Regions from separate parts of the Methylobacterium sp. 1030 genome, predicted to be linked through region 1. Evidence: predicted binding sites of a transcription regulator. Region 1 holds the regulator's gene; each other region holds the start of a gene.

Region 1 (4,181 bases):
GAAGCCGGAGGTGATCCTGTTCGACGAGCCGACCTCGGCCCTCGACCCGATCTCGACCGGCCGCATCGAGGAGCTGATCGAGCAGCTGCGCGACGAGTTCACCATCGTGATCGTCACGCACAACATGCAGCAGGCGGCGCGCATCTCGCAGTTCACCGCCTTCATGTATCTGGGGCAGCTCGTCGAGTTCGGTCCGACCAACCGGATGTTCATGAACCCGACGGAACGCCGCACGCAGGACTACATCACCGGCCGCTTCGGCTAGTCTGCCGGGCCGCTCCGGTCCCGGGACCGCCGCTCGCGTCTCCGGCGCGCCGGCGGGTCCCGCAAGCCTCCCGGAGGGCCGTCCCCGGGACCCCATCGAAGGATCCGCCATGCCCGGCCATATCGTCACCTCCTACGACACCGACCTGGAGAACCTGCGTCGCTCGATCTCGGAGATGGGCGGCGTCGCCGAGAAGATGACCGCGGAGGCGACCGACGCCCTCGTGCGCCGGGACGACACGCTCGCCCAGGCGGTGATCCTCGCCGACAAGCGCCTCGACGCGCTGCAGCGGGACATCGAGGAGCGCGCCGTGCTGCTGATCGCCCGGCGCCAGCCCCTGGCGATCGACCTGCGCGAGACCATCTCGGCGATCCGCGTCTCCGGCGATCTGGAGCGGATCGGCGACCTCGCCAAGAACGTCGCCAAGCGCGTGGTGGCGATCTCCGACCAGGCGCCGGCCCAGAAGATCGTGCTCGGCGTGCGCCACATGAGCGACCTCGCCGAGGGTCAGCTCAAGGACGTGCTCGACGCCTACGGGAGCCGCGACGTCCAGGCGGCCCACGACGTCTGGGAGCGCGACGGCGAGATCGACGCCCTGTACAATTCCCTGTTCCGCGAGCTCCTGACCTACATGATGGAGGATCCGCGCAACATCTCGTTCTGCACGCATCTCCTGTTCTGCGCGAAGAACGTCGAGCGCATCGGCGACCACACCACCAACATCGCCGAGACGATCCACTACCTCGCCACGGGCGAGACGCTGGCGGGTGACCGGCCGAAGAACGACGCGTCGAACTACGCGACCGTGGACGGCGTGCAGGCGCCGTGAGGCGCCGACCCCGGCGCCTTCCTGTGGGCGCGGCCGGGGTCACTCTCCGTGCGGGTTGAGGCGGGGCGGCGCCTCCTGCACCATCCGGGGACCGCCCGCAGAACGAGTCTTCGAACGTGAGCATGCAAGTCCTGATCGTCGAGGACGAGGAGGCCCTGAGCACGCTGCTCCGCTACAACCTGGAGGCCGAGGGCTTCCTGGTGGATTCGGCGGCGCGCGGCGACGACGCCGAGCTGCTCCTGGCGGAGCGGATCCCGGACCTCGTCCTGCTCGACTGGATGCTGCCCGGCCTCTCGGGGATCGAGCTGTGCCGCCGGATCCGGGCGCGCCGGGAGACCGAGCGCCTGCCGGTGATTATGCTCACCGCCCGGGGCGAGGAGGGCGACCGCGTCCGCGGTCTCGGCACGGGCGCCGACGACTACATCGTCAAGCCGTTCTCGGTCCCGGAGCTGCTCGCCCGGATCCGCGCGCTCCTGCGCCGGGCCAAGCCCGCCCACGTCTCGGACCGGCTAGCGGCCGGCGACCTGGAACTCGACCGCACCGGCCACCGCGTCCGCCGCGGCGGCGAGGAGCTGCATCTGGGCCCCACGGAGTTCCGGCTCCTGGAATTCCTGATGCTGGCGCCGGGCCGGGTCTTCTCCCGCGAGCAGCTCCTCGACGGGGTGTGGGGCCACGACGTCTACATCGACGAGCGTACCGTCGACGTCCATGTCGGGCGGCTGCGCAAGGCGCTGAACGGCCCGCGCCAGACCGACCCGATCCGTACGGTCCGGGGCTCGGGCTACGCCTTCGACGAGACCTTCTCGCTGGAGGCCTGAGGCGGCCTCACTGGCCGTCCGGATAGGACTTCGCTCCGGCGCACCGTCATCGCGAGCGCAGCGAAGCGACCCAGGGCGGCGGGACGCCGATGCGCGCGGCGCTGCTGGGTTGCTTCGCTCCGCTCGCAAAGACGGTGGGACGGGCCCGCGAAGATCCGCGCGTCCCGGTCTCCAGGGATTCAGCGCGCCAGCGCCGCGCTCCGGCCCGAGGCGGCCGGCACCGCCTCCAGCGCCGCCAGGACCGTCCCCTCGGTGAGGATCTGCGGCAGCACCTGGGGCTCTCCCGTCCCGGTATAGAGCAGGTAGAGCGGGACGCCGCTGCGCCCGTGCTTCTCCAGGAGGCGGGTAATCTCGGGGTTCTGGTTGGTCCAGTCGCCCTTCATGTAGGTCACGCCGCGCTCGGCCATCGCGGCCCGCACGGCCTTGGTGTTGAGCGAGGTCGCCTCGTTGACCGCGCAGGTGATGCACCACGCGGCGGTCATGTCCACGAAGACGGGGCGGTGCGCGTCGACCAGGGCGTCGAGGCGCGCCTGCGTGAACGGCTCGATCCCGTCGGCGGCGGCCTGCGCGGCCGGCGCGGCGCGGTCCCGGGGCAGGGTGACGGCGAGGGCCCCGACGGCGATCAGCGCCAGCGCGGCGGCGGCCTGCGCGACCCGGCCGGCCCGCGGCGGGGCGGCGCGGCCGTGCTCCCAGGCCCAGGCGGCGAAGCCCACGAGGACGAGGCCGATCAGCGCCGCCAGCAGCCCGCGCGGGTCGACCTGCTGCGCCAGCACCCAGATCAGCCACGCCACGGTGGCGTAGACCGGGAAGGCCAGCACCTGCTTGAGGGTCTCCATCCAGGCGCCCGGCCGCGGCAGCGCCCGCAGGGCCGGCGGCCAGAGGGTCAGGAGCAGGAAGGGCAGGGCGAGGCCGAGGCCGAGGCTCGCGAAGACGGCGAGCGCCACGCCGGCGCTCTGGGTCAGCGCGAAGCCCACCGCCGAGCCCATGAACGGCGCCGTGCAGGGCGTCGCCACCAGGGTCGCGAGCACGCCGGTGAAGAACGAGCCGCTCAGGCCGCCGCGCCGGGTGAGGCCGTCGCCGAGGCCGGCGAGCCGGCCTCCGACATGGACCGCGCCCGAGAGGCTCAGGCCCATCGCGAACAGCAGGTAGGCGAGCCCCGCCACGATGGCGGGCGACTGGAGCTGGAACCCCCAGCCGATCGCGGCCCCGCCGCTCTTCAGGCCGATCAGCGCGGCGGCGAGCGCCAGGAAGCTCGCCAGGACGCCGGCCGTGTAGGCGAGGCCGTGGAGCCGCAGCCGAGCCGGCCCCTCGCCCGCGTGCCGCACGAGGCCGAGCACCTTGATCGACAGGACCGGGAAGACGCAGGGCATCAGATTGAGGATCAGGCCGCCGAGGAAGGCGAAGGCCGCGGCGGTCGCCAGCGTCAGCGCGTCGAAGTCGGCGGCGGCCGGCGCGGTCGCGGGCGGCGCGGTCGCGGCCGGCGCCGCGGCGGCCGGGAGGACCGGCTCGTCGCCGTACGCGAAGGCGAGCCGGCGGGTCCCGGCGGCGTCGACCGCCTCGACCGTCAGGACGCCGGGCAGCGCGGCGGGCACCGGGTCGGTCGGGCTGCTCCGGGCGAGGGTCAGGTGCAGGCCGGTCCCGTCGACGCTCATCACCTGCGCGGCGGCGTTGTCGATCGCCGTCTCGGCGTAGGGGAAGTACGCGGCGTTCCGGACCGCCTCGGGCTTGAGGCCGGCCGCGACGAAATCGAGGCGCAGGGTGTCGCCCTGGCTCGACAGGCTCAGGGGCCAGAGCGCCGGCACGGGGAGCGCGGCGCGGGCGCGCGCGAACAGCGCGGCGTTGGCCGGGTCCGGCTCGGCCTTGCCGACCGGCAGGGTCAGGGCGAGATCGGCCGAGCCGGGCACGCACTCGGTCTCGCAGACGAGGTAAGTCAGCTTGGCCTGGATCCGCACCGGGTCGGCCGGGTCGAGGCTCGGCGGCGGCGTCACCGGGACGAGGAGCGTGACCTCACCCTCGTAGCCGTAGTTCATGAGAGTCGCGATCGGGATGCGCTCCGGCGCCGGCCAGCGGATCGCGCTCGCGTTGAAGCCGGCCGGCAGAGTCCAGGTCACCTCCGGGGGCAAGCCGGAATCGCCCGGGTTGCGCCAGTAGACGTGCCAGCCGGGCTTGACCTGCATCCGCACCGCCAGCGTGAAGGGCTGCGCGCCGGCGACGGCGGCGGGCTCGGCCACGAGGCTCGCGCGCACGAGGTCCGCGGGCGTGCGGAACC
Region 2 (4,181 bases), on a different contig from region 1:
TCAAGATCCTGCCCGGCTGCTTCATCGTCCTGGGCGAGACGGAGGACGAGGCGCAGGCCAAGAAGGCGCGCCTCGACGACCTCGTCCATCCCGACAGCGGCCTCGCCAACCTCTCGGTCCGCCTCGGCGTCGACGCGACCGGCTTCGCCCTCGACGCGCCGCTCCCGGAGCTCCCCGAGAGCAACGCCAGCAAGAGCGGGCAGGCCCAGATCGTCGACTACGCCCGCCGCACCGGCGCGACCGTGCGGGAACTCGCCCGCAAGGTCGGCGGCTACGGCGGCCTGCAGATGGTCGGCACGCCCGCGCAGGTGGCCGACCGGATGGAGGAGTGGCTGGAGACCCGCGCCTGCGACGGCTTCAACGTGATGTTCCCGTTCGTGCCCGAGGGTCTCGACGACGTGGTCGACCGGCTGGTGCCGGAGCTGCAGCGGCGCGGGCTGTTCCGCCGGGACTACGCCGGGACGACGCTGCGCGACCATCTCGGCCTCGCGCGGCCGGCCAACCGCTTCTTCCCGCCCGACGCCCCGCCCGACGCCCCGCCCGACGCCCCGGCTCGGCCAGGGGGCTGATCGACCCGCCGCGCGGGCCGGCGCGGTCCCGCGCCGTCGGGGTGCGTGGCGGATCATGCGAACGGCGCGAACCTCCGGTCGTGTCGCGCGGTTATTCTCGGATCGTCGCGCGCCGATGGGAGGGGATCGTGCCCGAGGCTGTTCCGCCCCTGTCCGGGTGCCGCGTCCTCGTCGTCGAGGACGAGTATCTCATCGCCAGCGAGGTCAAGCGCTGGTTGCACAGCGCCGGGGCCGAGGTGATCGGCCCGGTCCCACGCGCGGATCTCGCCCTGGACCTGATCGCCGAGCAGACGCCCGACGCCGCGGTGCTCGACGTGAATCTGGGCGACGGGAACAGCGTCTATCCGGTCGCCGAGCGTCTCGGCGTCCTCGGCGTGCCGTACCTGTTCGCCACCGGCGACGTGCGGGTCACCGGCGCCCCGGCCGAGGCGAGCCGGCCCATCCTGGAGAAGCCCTTCGTGGCGGCGGAGCTGGTCCGGGCCGTGACCCGACTCGTCGCGGCCGCCTGAGGCCGCCGCGCCGCCTCAGAGAGGGCCCGGCCCGGGATGCGGGCCCATGCGCCGGCGGTCGTGCTCGATGGCGAAGACGTGGGCGTAGAGGTTCGCGACCCAGCCCCGCCCCTCGACCGTGAGGTCGAGGAACCGGATCGCGTCCCCGATCACGGGCTCGATCTTGCCCCAGAAGAACGACGGGTAGCGCTCCGCGAGGTCGGCCGGGCTGTCGTAGCCGAGTTCCGCGTTGACGCCGATCTCGGCGAATTCGTGGAACAGGGCGTTCAATTTGCGCGGGTAGAGCGGGTCGCCGAGCTGACCGATCAGGTCGGCCGCCCGCAGCAGGCCGGCCTCGGTCCCGGTCTCGCGATGGGAATCGTCCTCGGGGACCGGGAAGCGGGTCAGCTCAATCGCCCGGATGACCCGGGACGCGTCGACGAGATCGTGCGTGCCGAAGCGCTCCTGCACGGCCAGCTTCGAGCGCTCCACGTGGTAGGGTGCCAGCGCCGCGTCAGAGGCGCCCCGGGGCAGGCTGACGGTCGTGCCCTGCGCGTCGATGACGAAGGCCTGCAGCCGGTCTCCGGCGCAGACGCCGCGCACGTAGCCGATGTCGTGGTAGAGGGCGGCCAGGATCATGTGCAGCCAGTCCTCGGGCGTGATGCCCTGCTGCAGGAAGCGGCCGCGGAGGATGTCCTGGGCGACCAGGGTGACGAGGGCCGTGTGGTCGCCGTCATGGTAGAGGGCGTCGCTCCCGACGATCCGCTCGATCGTCAGGCGCGCCGCGGCCTCGATGATCTCGGCGTAGCGCGGCTCCCGGCTGCCGAAGGTCCGCTGGTAGGTCAGGGCCAGGTGCTCGCCGAGGGCGTCGGCGAGCATCTTGGTCGCGTCGAACATGGGATCCTCGCCGTCAGCTGCGTCGGGCGGCGCCGCGCCCGGCCGGGTCGATGGAGATCACGCGGATCGCCCCCCGCGATCGACGAGCCGCTCCTCGAGATAGGCCGCCGCGTCCGCGTAGAGTTCGTAGCGGCGCAGCAGCACCGCCCGCTTCTCGGCCTTCGTCGCCGCGTCGAGCTTGGCGCGGGCCCTGTCGGCGCGGGCGCGCAGCTTCCCGGCGAGCTTCTCGAAGGCGGCATCGATGCGCGCGCCGACCTTCTCGCCCTCGGCGCGCGCCGGATCGGGGTCGTCCCGCCGGCGCTTCGGCCCGGCCCTCTTCGCTTCTCCAGCCATGACGCATCTCCGGTCGCCCCGATCGGTGGCGGAACCGTATGACGGAACGATCACGGGCGCGACATGGGATCGGCCGCCGCGGGCGCGGCGCTTTCTCAGGCGTGTCACGGAACGCTGCTCTAGGTCGGCCCCGCGACGCGCAGGAGAACCGGCGATGCGGCCCGACGACAGCTCTGCCCCGGATGCCACCTTGAATGCCAACGCGGATGCCACCCTGGAGGCGATCCGGCGTGACCTCGCCGACAGCTACGACGAGGAGCTGGAACTCGGGCTCGAGGAGGATCGCCTCGACCGGCTCGCGGCCGAGCTCGGCGGCGCGCCGCCCGATCATCTCGACCGCAAGGTCTATTTCCGCGCGCTGCTCCGGCTGCAGCACGAGCTGGTCCGGCTCCAGGACTGGGTGCAGGACCGGAAACTGCGCGTGGTCGTGCTGTTCGAGGGCCGCGACTCGGCCGGCAAGGGCGGCGTGATCAAGCGGATCACCCAGCGCCTCAATCCCCGCGTCTGCCGCGTCGCCGCCTTGCCCGCCCCGAGCGAGCGCGAGCGGACGCAATGGTATTTCCAGCGCTACGTCTCCCATCTGCCCGCCGGCGGCGAGATCGTGCTGTTCGACCGCTCCTGGTACAACCGCGCCGGCGTCGAGCGGGTCATGGGCTTCTGCACCGAGGCGGAGGTCGAGGAGTTCTTCCGGTCGGTCCCCGAATTCGAGCGCATGCTGGTGCGCTCCGGCATCGTCCTGGTAAAATACTGGTTCTCGATCACCGATGCCGAGCAGGAATTCCGCTTCCGGATGCGGATCCGCGATCCGCTCAAGCAGTGGAAGCTGTCGCCCATGGACGTCGAGTCGCGGCGCCGCTGGGAGGACTACACCCGGGCCAAGGAGGACATGCTGGCGCGGACCCATATCCCCGAGGCGCCCTGGTGGGTGGTCGAGGCGGTCGACAAGCGACGGGCCCGCCTGAACTGTATCAGCCACCTGCTCGACCAGATCCCCTACGGCAGCGTGGAGCACCCGGCGGTCCACTTGCCCGAGCGCCTGCGGCACGCGGACTACGTGCGCGGCCCGGTCCCCGCCGCGATGCTCGTTCCGGCCGCGTTCTGATCGCGGCGCGGAGACGGCGCGGGAGTCGTGATCCTGTCGCGGTGGCGCGGCTATAGCGCCGCCATGGCGAAGCGCCCCATGACTCTCGACCTGTTCACGACCCTGGATATCGTCGATGACGACGTCTCGGCCGTCGTCGACGCCTATCTGGCCGATCCCACGCCCGGTTCGGTGGCGTTCGGGGACGGCTTCCGCATCGATCCCGCGGCCGCGGTGGCCTCGCATCCCTTCGCCCGGACGCTGATCGATCAGCCCTGGGCCGATGCCGGGCTGCGCCGGGCCGCCATCCGCGCCGCCATCCTGCTGGCGGAGCCGGAGCGGGTCTGACCGGATCGGCCGCCTGTCGCGCGATATTCGTGGGGCTGGCATGCCGCTTCCATCGCGCTGGCATACCGCTGTCATGCGGCCGTCATGGGCGGGATGGCAGGTCGCCGCCACGGCGAACCTCCCGACCCTATGCCGCCACTCCGCCCGCCCGGTCCTGCCGTGGCGGGCTTTTGTATGCCCGCGGCTCGGCCATCGCGACGACGCGCGTCGGATCCTACGCCTAAAACGGTAGGTGTGCCGGCCTCCGACCACACGACGCCCGGTTGTAATCTGAGGCGGAGACGGCGCGGATGAACGGCGCGCCTTCACGGTGAACGATCGGTTTACCCAAACCGCACAATTGCGCCGACCGCCCCGATCCGGGCGCGATCGGCGGGCGTTCTACGGGCAGGTCCACCGGAGACGTGCTGACATGCTGATCCTCAACCCGATGACCGGCCAGATGGTCGAGGTGCGCGTGCCCCG
Region 3 (4,181 bases), on a different contig from region 1:
CCGTTCCGCGGGGCCGCGGACGGCCCTCCGGCGATCACGCGGCGACGCGGGTGTGCCCTCGAAGCCTCAGGATCCGGTCGGACCCGGCCCGAGGCGCGTGACGTGGCCCATCTTGCGGCCGGGGCGCGCCTCGCCCTTGCCGTACAGGTGCAGGTGGGCGCCGGGCTCGGCCAGCAGGGCGTGCCAGTCGTCCGCCTGGGCGCCGATCAGGTTGCGCATCTCGACGGGCAGGCCGCCGACCCGGCCCGCATCGCCCAGCGGCCAGCCGCAGACGGCGCGGACGTGCTGGGCGAACTGCGAGGTCAGCGCGCCCTCGCTGGTCCAGTGGCCGGAATTGTGCACCCGGGGCGCGATCTCGTTGACCACGAGCCGCTCCGCCCCGTCCTCGCGGACGAGGAACATCTCGACGGCGAGCACGCCGACATAGTCGAGGGCGTCGGCGATCCGCCGAGCGATCTCGACGGCGGCGCGGCCCGTCTCGGCGGACACGCCGGGCGCCGGCACCCGGGTCAGCGCGAGGATGTGGTCGCGGTGCTCGTTCTCGCAGAGGTCGTAGGCCGCGAAGCTGCCGTCGCGCCCGCGCGCGCTCACCACCGAGACCTCGCGCTCGAACGGCACGAAGCCCTCCAGGATCAGCGGCGCGCCGCCGAACTCGGCGAACAGGGCGTTGCGGTCGCCTTCGGCCCGCTCGCGGAGCATGCGCTGCCCCTTGCCGTCGTAGCCGAAGCGGCGGGTCTTGAGCACGGCCGGCAGGCCGATCACCTCGATCGCCCGGTCGAGGTCGTCGGGCGTGTCCACCGCCCGGAACGGCGCCGTCGGAATGCCCAGGCCGTTGATGAACTCCTTCTCGGAGAGCCGGTCCTGCGTGGTCGAGAGCGCGCGCGCGTTCGGGTGCAGGACGGCGTGCCGGGCGAGGACGTCGGCGGTGGCGTGCGGGATGTTCTCGAACTCGTAGGTCACGACGTCGACGCCGCGGGCGAAATCCGCCAGCGCCGCGGCGTCGTCGTAGGCCGCGCAGGTGGTCCGGGCGGCCACGTCGAAGGCGGGGCTGTCCGCGTCGGGCGCGTAGACATGCGCCTTGAGGCCGTAATCGGCCGCCGCGAGCGCGATCATGCGCCCGAGCTGGCCCCCACCGACGATGCCGAGGATGGAGCCGGGGCCGAGGATCTTGTCCGTCACGCGTTCTCTTCCGTCACCGGCCGTTCGGCCACCGAGGCGCTCTGGGCCGCGCGCCACGCCTCCAGGCGCTCCGCCAGGTCCGGATCGGTCAGCGCCAGGACGGCGGCGGCGAGCAGGGCCGCGTTCACCGCCCCGGCCCGGCCGATCGCCAGGGTCCCCACCGGGATGCCCGCCGGCATCTGGACGATGGAGAGCAGGCTGTCCTGGCCGGAGAGGGCCTTCGACTCCACCGGCACGCCGAAGACCGGCAGGCGGGTCATCGCGGCCGCCATGCCGGGCAGGTGCGCGGCGCCGCCCGCACCGGCGATCACCACCTTGAGGCCGGCCGCGACCGCGCCCTTGGCGAAGGCGACGAGCCGGTCCGGCGTGCGGTGGGCCGACACGATGCGCGCGTCGTAGGGTACGCCGAGCGCGTCGAGCGTCTCGGCGGCATGACGCATGGTCGCCCAGTCGGACTGGCTGCCCATGATGATCGCGACCGGAGGAGGCGACGCCATCGTTGATCCCGGCAAAAGAGGGCGCTTACAGGCGGCGCGGGCCCGCGGCAAGGCGGGGCCGGAGGGCGTCCACCGGCATCAGGCGATGATGTCCGGCGTGAGCGCGTCCTCGATGTGATAGATGCGGTCGCGCAGCGTGAGCTTGCGCTTCTTCAGGCGCTGGATCTGGAGCTGGTCCCCGGCGACGCTGCGCTCCAGCGCCTCGATGGCGCTGTCGAGATCCCGGTGCTCCTCGCGCAGCCGCGCCAGTTCGCCCAGGAGGTCCGACTGCGCACCCTCACCCGCCTCGTCCGCCATCGTCACCTGAGAACCCGAAGACCGTTCGTCGCCCGAGAGCATGCGTCACGCTCCGGCGCCGGACAAGGCGGCGCGGTAAGCAATCATCAGACTTAGCAGCAGAAAACGCTTCGACAGGTCCGGCATCCTGTGCCAATCTCGTTGTGTCGAAACGATGACAGGAGATTCGACTCATGTCGCTGCAGACGCATCTGAACCAACTCGCCCGGAAGCACGAAGCCCTCGAGCGCGAGATTCAGGAAGCGATCCACAGACCTTCGGCGAACGACCTCCACATCGCCGAGCTGAAGCGACGGAAACTCCTCCTCAAGGACGAGATCAACAAGCTTCAGGCGGGCAACGACACGTTGCACTGACGCCTGAGACGTCCAATCCGATAGCGAATTCACGCTGACGACCGCCGCATCGGGAGCCCCGGTGCGGCGGTTTTCTCATGGGGGGCACCGAGCCGCGGCCGTCACGCCCGTGGCCACTCCCTCCCGTGGCCACTCCCGTGCGCGCGAGAATGGGCTACTCTGCGACCCGCCGCCGGAGAGCGGTCCGCGAGGAAACGCCCAACCGATGACGAGAGCCAGCCTGCCGGGCCGCTACCCGGAAATCTACGAATCGGCCTGCCGCGACCCCGAGGCGTTCTGGCTCGGCGCGGCGCGGGCCCTCGACTGGGCGCGGGCGCCGGAGCGGGCCTTCGCGCCGGATTCCGGCCCCTACGGACGCTGGTTCCCGGACGGCACCCTGAACGCCTGCCACAACGCGGTCGACCGCCACGCGGACGGGGGCCGGGCGGATCAGGTGGCGATCCGCTACGACTCGCCCGTGACCGGGACCAAGCGCAGCATCACCTACCGGGCGCTGCGCGACGAGGTGGCGGTGCTGGCCGCCGTGCTGGCCGACCTCGGCGTCGGCAAGGGCGACCGGGTGATCCTGTACATGCCGATGGTGCCCGAGGCGCTGTTCGGCATGCTGGCCTGCGCCCGGCTCGGCGCGGTCCACTCGGTGGTGTTCGGCGGCTTCGCGGCCAACGAGCTGGCGGTGCGGATCGAGGACGCGGCGCCGAAGGTGGTGCTCGCCGCCTCCTGCGGGATCGAGCCGAACCGCGTGGTCGCCTACAAGCCGCTCCTCGACGCGGCGATCGCGGCCTCGCGGCACAAGCCGGAGGCCTGCCTGATCCTCCAGCGCCCGCAAGGGCCCGCGACCCTCGTCGCGGACCGGGATCGCGACTGGGGTGAGACCGTCGCGGCCGCCCGGGCGGCGGGGCGGAGCGCGGCGTGCGTGCCGGTCGCCGCCACCGACCCGCTCTACGTCCTCTACACCTCCGGCACGACCGGGAAGCCGAAGGGCGTGGTCCGCGATACCGGTGGCTACCTCGTCGCCCTGGCCTGGTCGATGCCGAACCTCTACGGCGTCCAGCCCGGCGAGACCTACTTCTGCGCCTCCGACATCGGCTGGGTCGTCGGTCATTCCTACATCGTCTACGCGCCGCTCCTGCACGGCTGCACCACGGTCCTCTACGAGGGAAAACCTGTCGGCACGCCCGATGCCGGCGCCTTCTGGCGGGTGGTCGCCGAGTACGGGGTGGTCTGCCTGTTCACCGCGCCCACGGCCCTGCGGGCGATCAAGAAGGAGGATTCGAAGGGCGCCCGGATCTCCGATCACGACCTCTCGGCCTTCCGCAGCCTGTTCCTGGCGGGCGAGCGCGCCGATCCCGACTCGGTCGCCTGGGCCGAGCGCGTGCTGGGCCGACCGGTGGTCGACCATTGGTGGCAGACCGAGACCGGCTGGCCGATCGCCGGCAACCCGATGGGCCTCGGCCTCCTGCCGGTGAAGCACGGCAGCACCTGCGTGCCGATGCCGGGCTACCGGGTCGAAGTCCTGGACGAGGGCGGGAAGCCGGTTCCGGCGGGGACCATGGGCACGATCGCGATCCGCCTGCCCCTGCCGCCCGGCTGCCTGCCGACCCTCTGGGGCTCGGACGACCGGATGCGGTCGAGCTACCTCGCCACCTTCCCGGGCTACTACGACACGTCGGATGCCGGGGTGATCGACGCCGACGGCTACATCACGGTCCTGGGACGGACCGACGACATCATCAACGTCGCGGGCCACCGGCTGTCCACCGGCGGCATGGAGGCGGTGCTGGCGAGCCACCCGGACGTGGCGGAATGCGCGGTCATCGGCATCCGCGACGCGCTGAAGGGGGAGGTGCCCTGC

The links. The regulator PhoB, encoded in region 1, activates phosphate uptake and scavenging genes when phosphate is short. The targets are predictions, from matches to a motif close to TGTCATNNANCTGTCAT.
Region 2: a site for PhoB is predicted at 2,326-2,342, ahead of ppk2 (polyphosphate kinase 2). Genes of this name have one in related genera too.
Region 3: a site for PhoB is predicted at 2,117-2,133, ahead of ABIC30_RS12225 (YdcH family protein). Genes of this name have one in related genera too.

Annotation. Positions count from the first base shown of each region.
Region 1 is NZ_JBEPKM010000016.1:61,221-65,401, forward strand. It holds gene pstB (phosphate ABC transporter ATP-binding protein PstB) at 1-265, shown strand, start outside; gene phoU (phosphate signaling complex protein PhoU) at 375-1,094, shown strand; gene phoB (phosphate regulon transcriptional regulator PhoB) at 1,217-1,912, shown strand; gene ABIC30_RS22450 (protein-disulfide reductase DsbD family protein) at 2,092-4,181, opposite strand, start outside.
Region 2 is NZ_JBEPKM010000001.1:313,334-317,514, reverse strand. It holds gene ABIC30_RS01580 (LLM class flavin-dependent oxidoreductase) at 1-569, shown strand, start outside; gene ABIC30_RS01575 (response regulator) at 698-1,078, shown strand; gene ABIC30_RS01570 (hypothetical protein) at 1,094-1,954, opposite strand; gene ABIC30_RS01565 (hypothetical protein) at 2,012-2,287, opposite strand; gene ppk2 (polyphosphate kinase 2) at 2,442-3,389, shown strand; gene ABIC30_RS01555 (hypothetical protein) at 3,468-3,716, shown strand.
Region 3 is NZ_JBEPKM010000007.1:202,271-206,451, reverse strand. It holds gene ABIC30_RS12240 (5-(carboxyamino)imidazole ribonucleotide synthase) at 67-1,179, opposite strand; gene purE (5-(carboxyamino)imidazole ribonucleotide mutase) at 1,176-1,676, opposite strand; gene ABIC30_RS12230 (YdcH family protein) at 1,755-2,015, opposite strand; gene ABIC30_RS12225 (YdcH family protein) at 2,147-2,329, shown strand; gene ABIC30_RS12220 (propionyl-CoA synthetase) at 2,535-4,181, shown strand, end outside.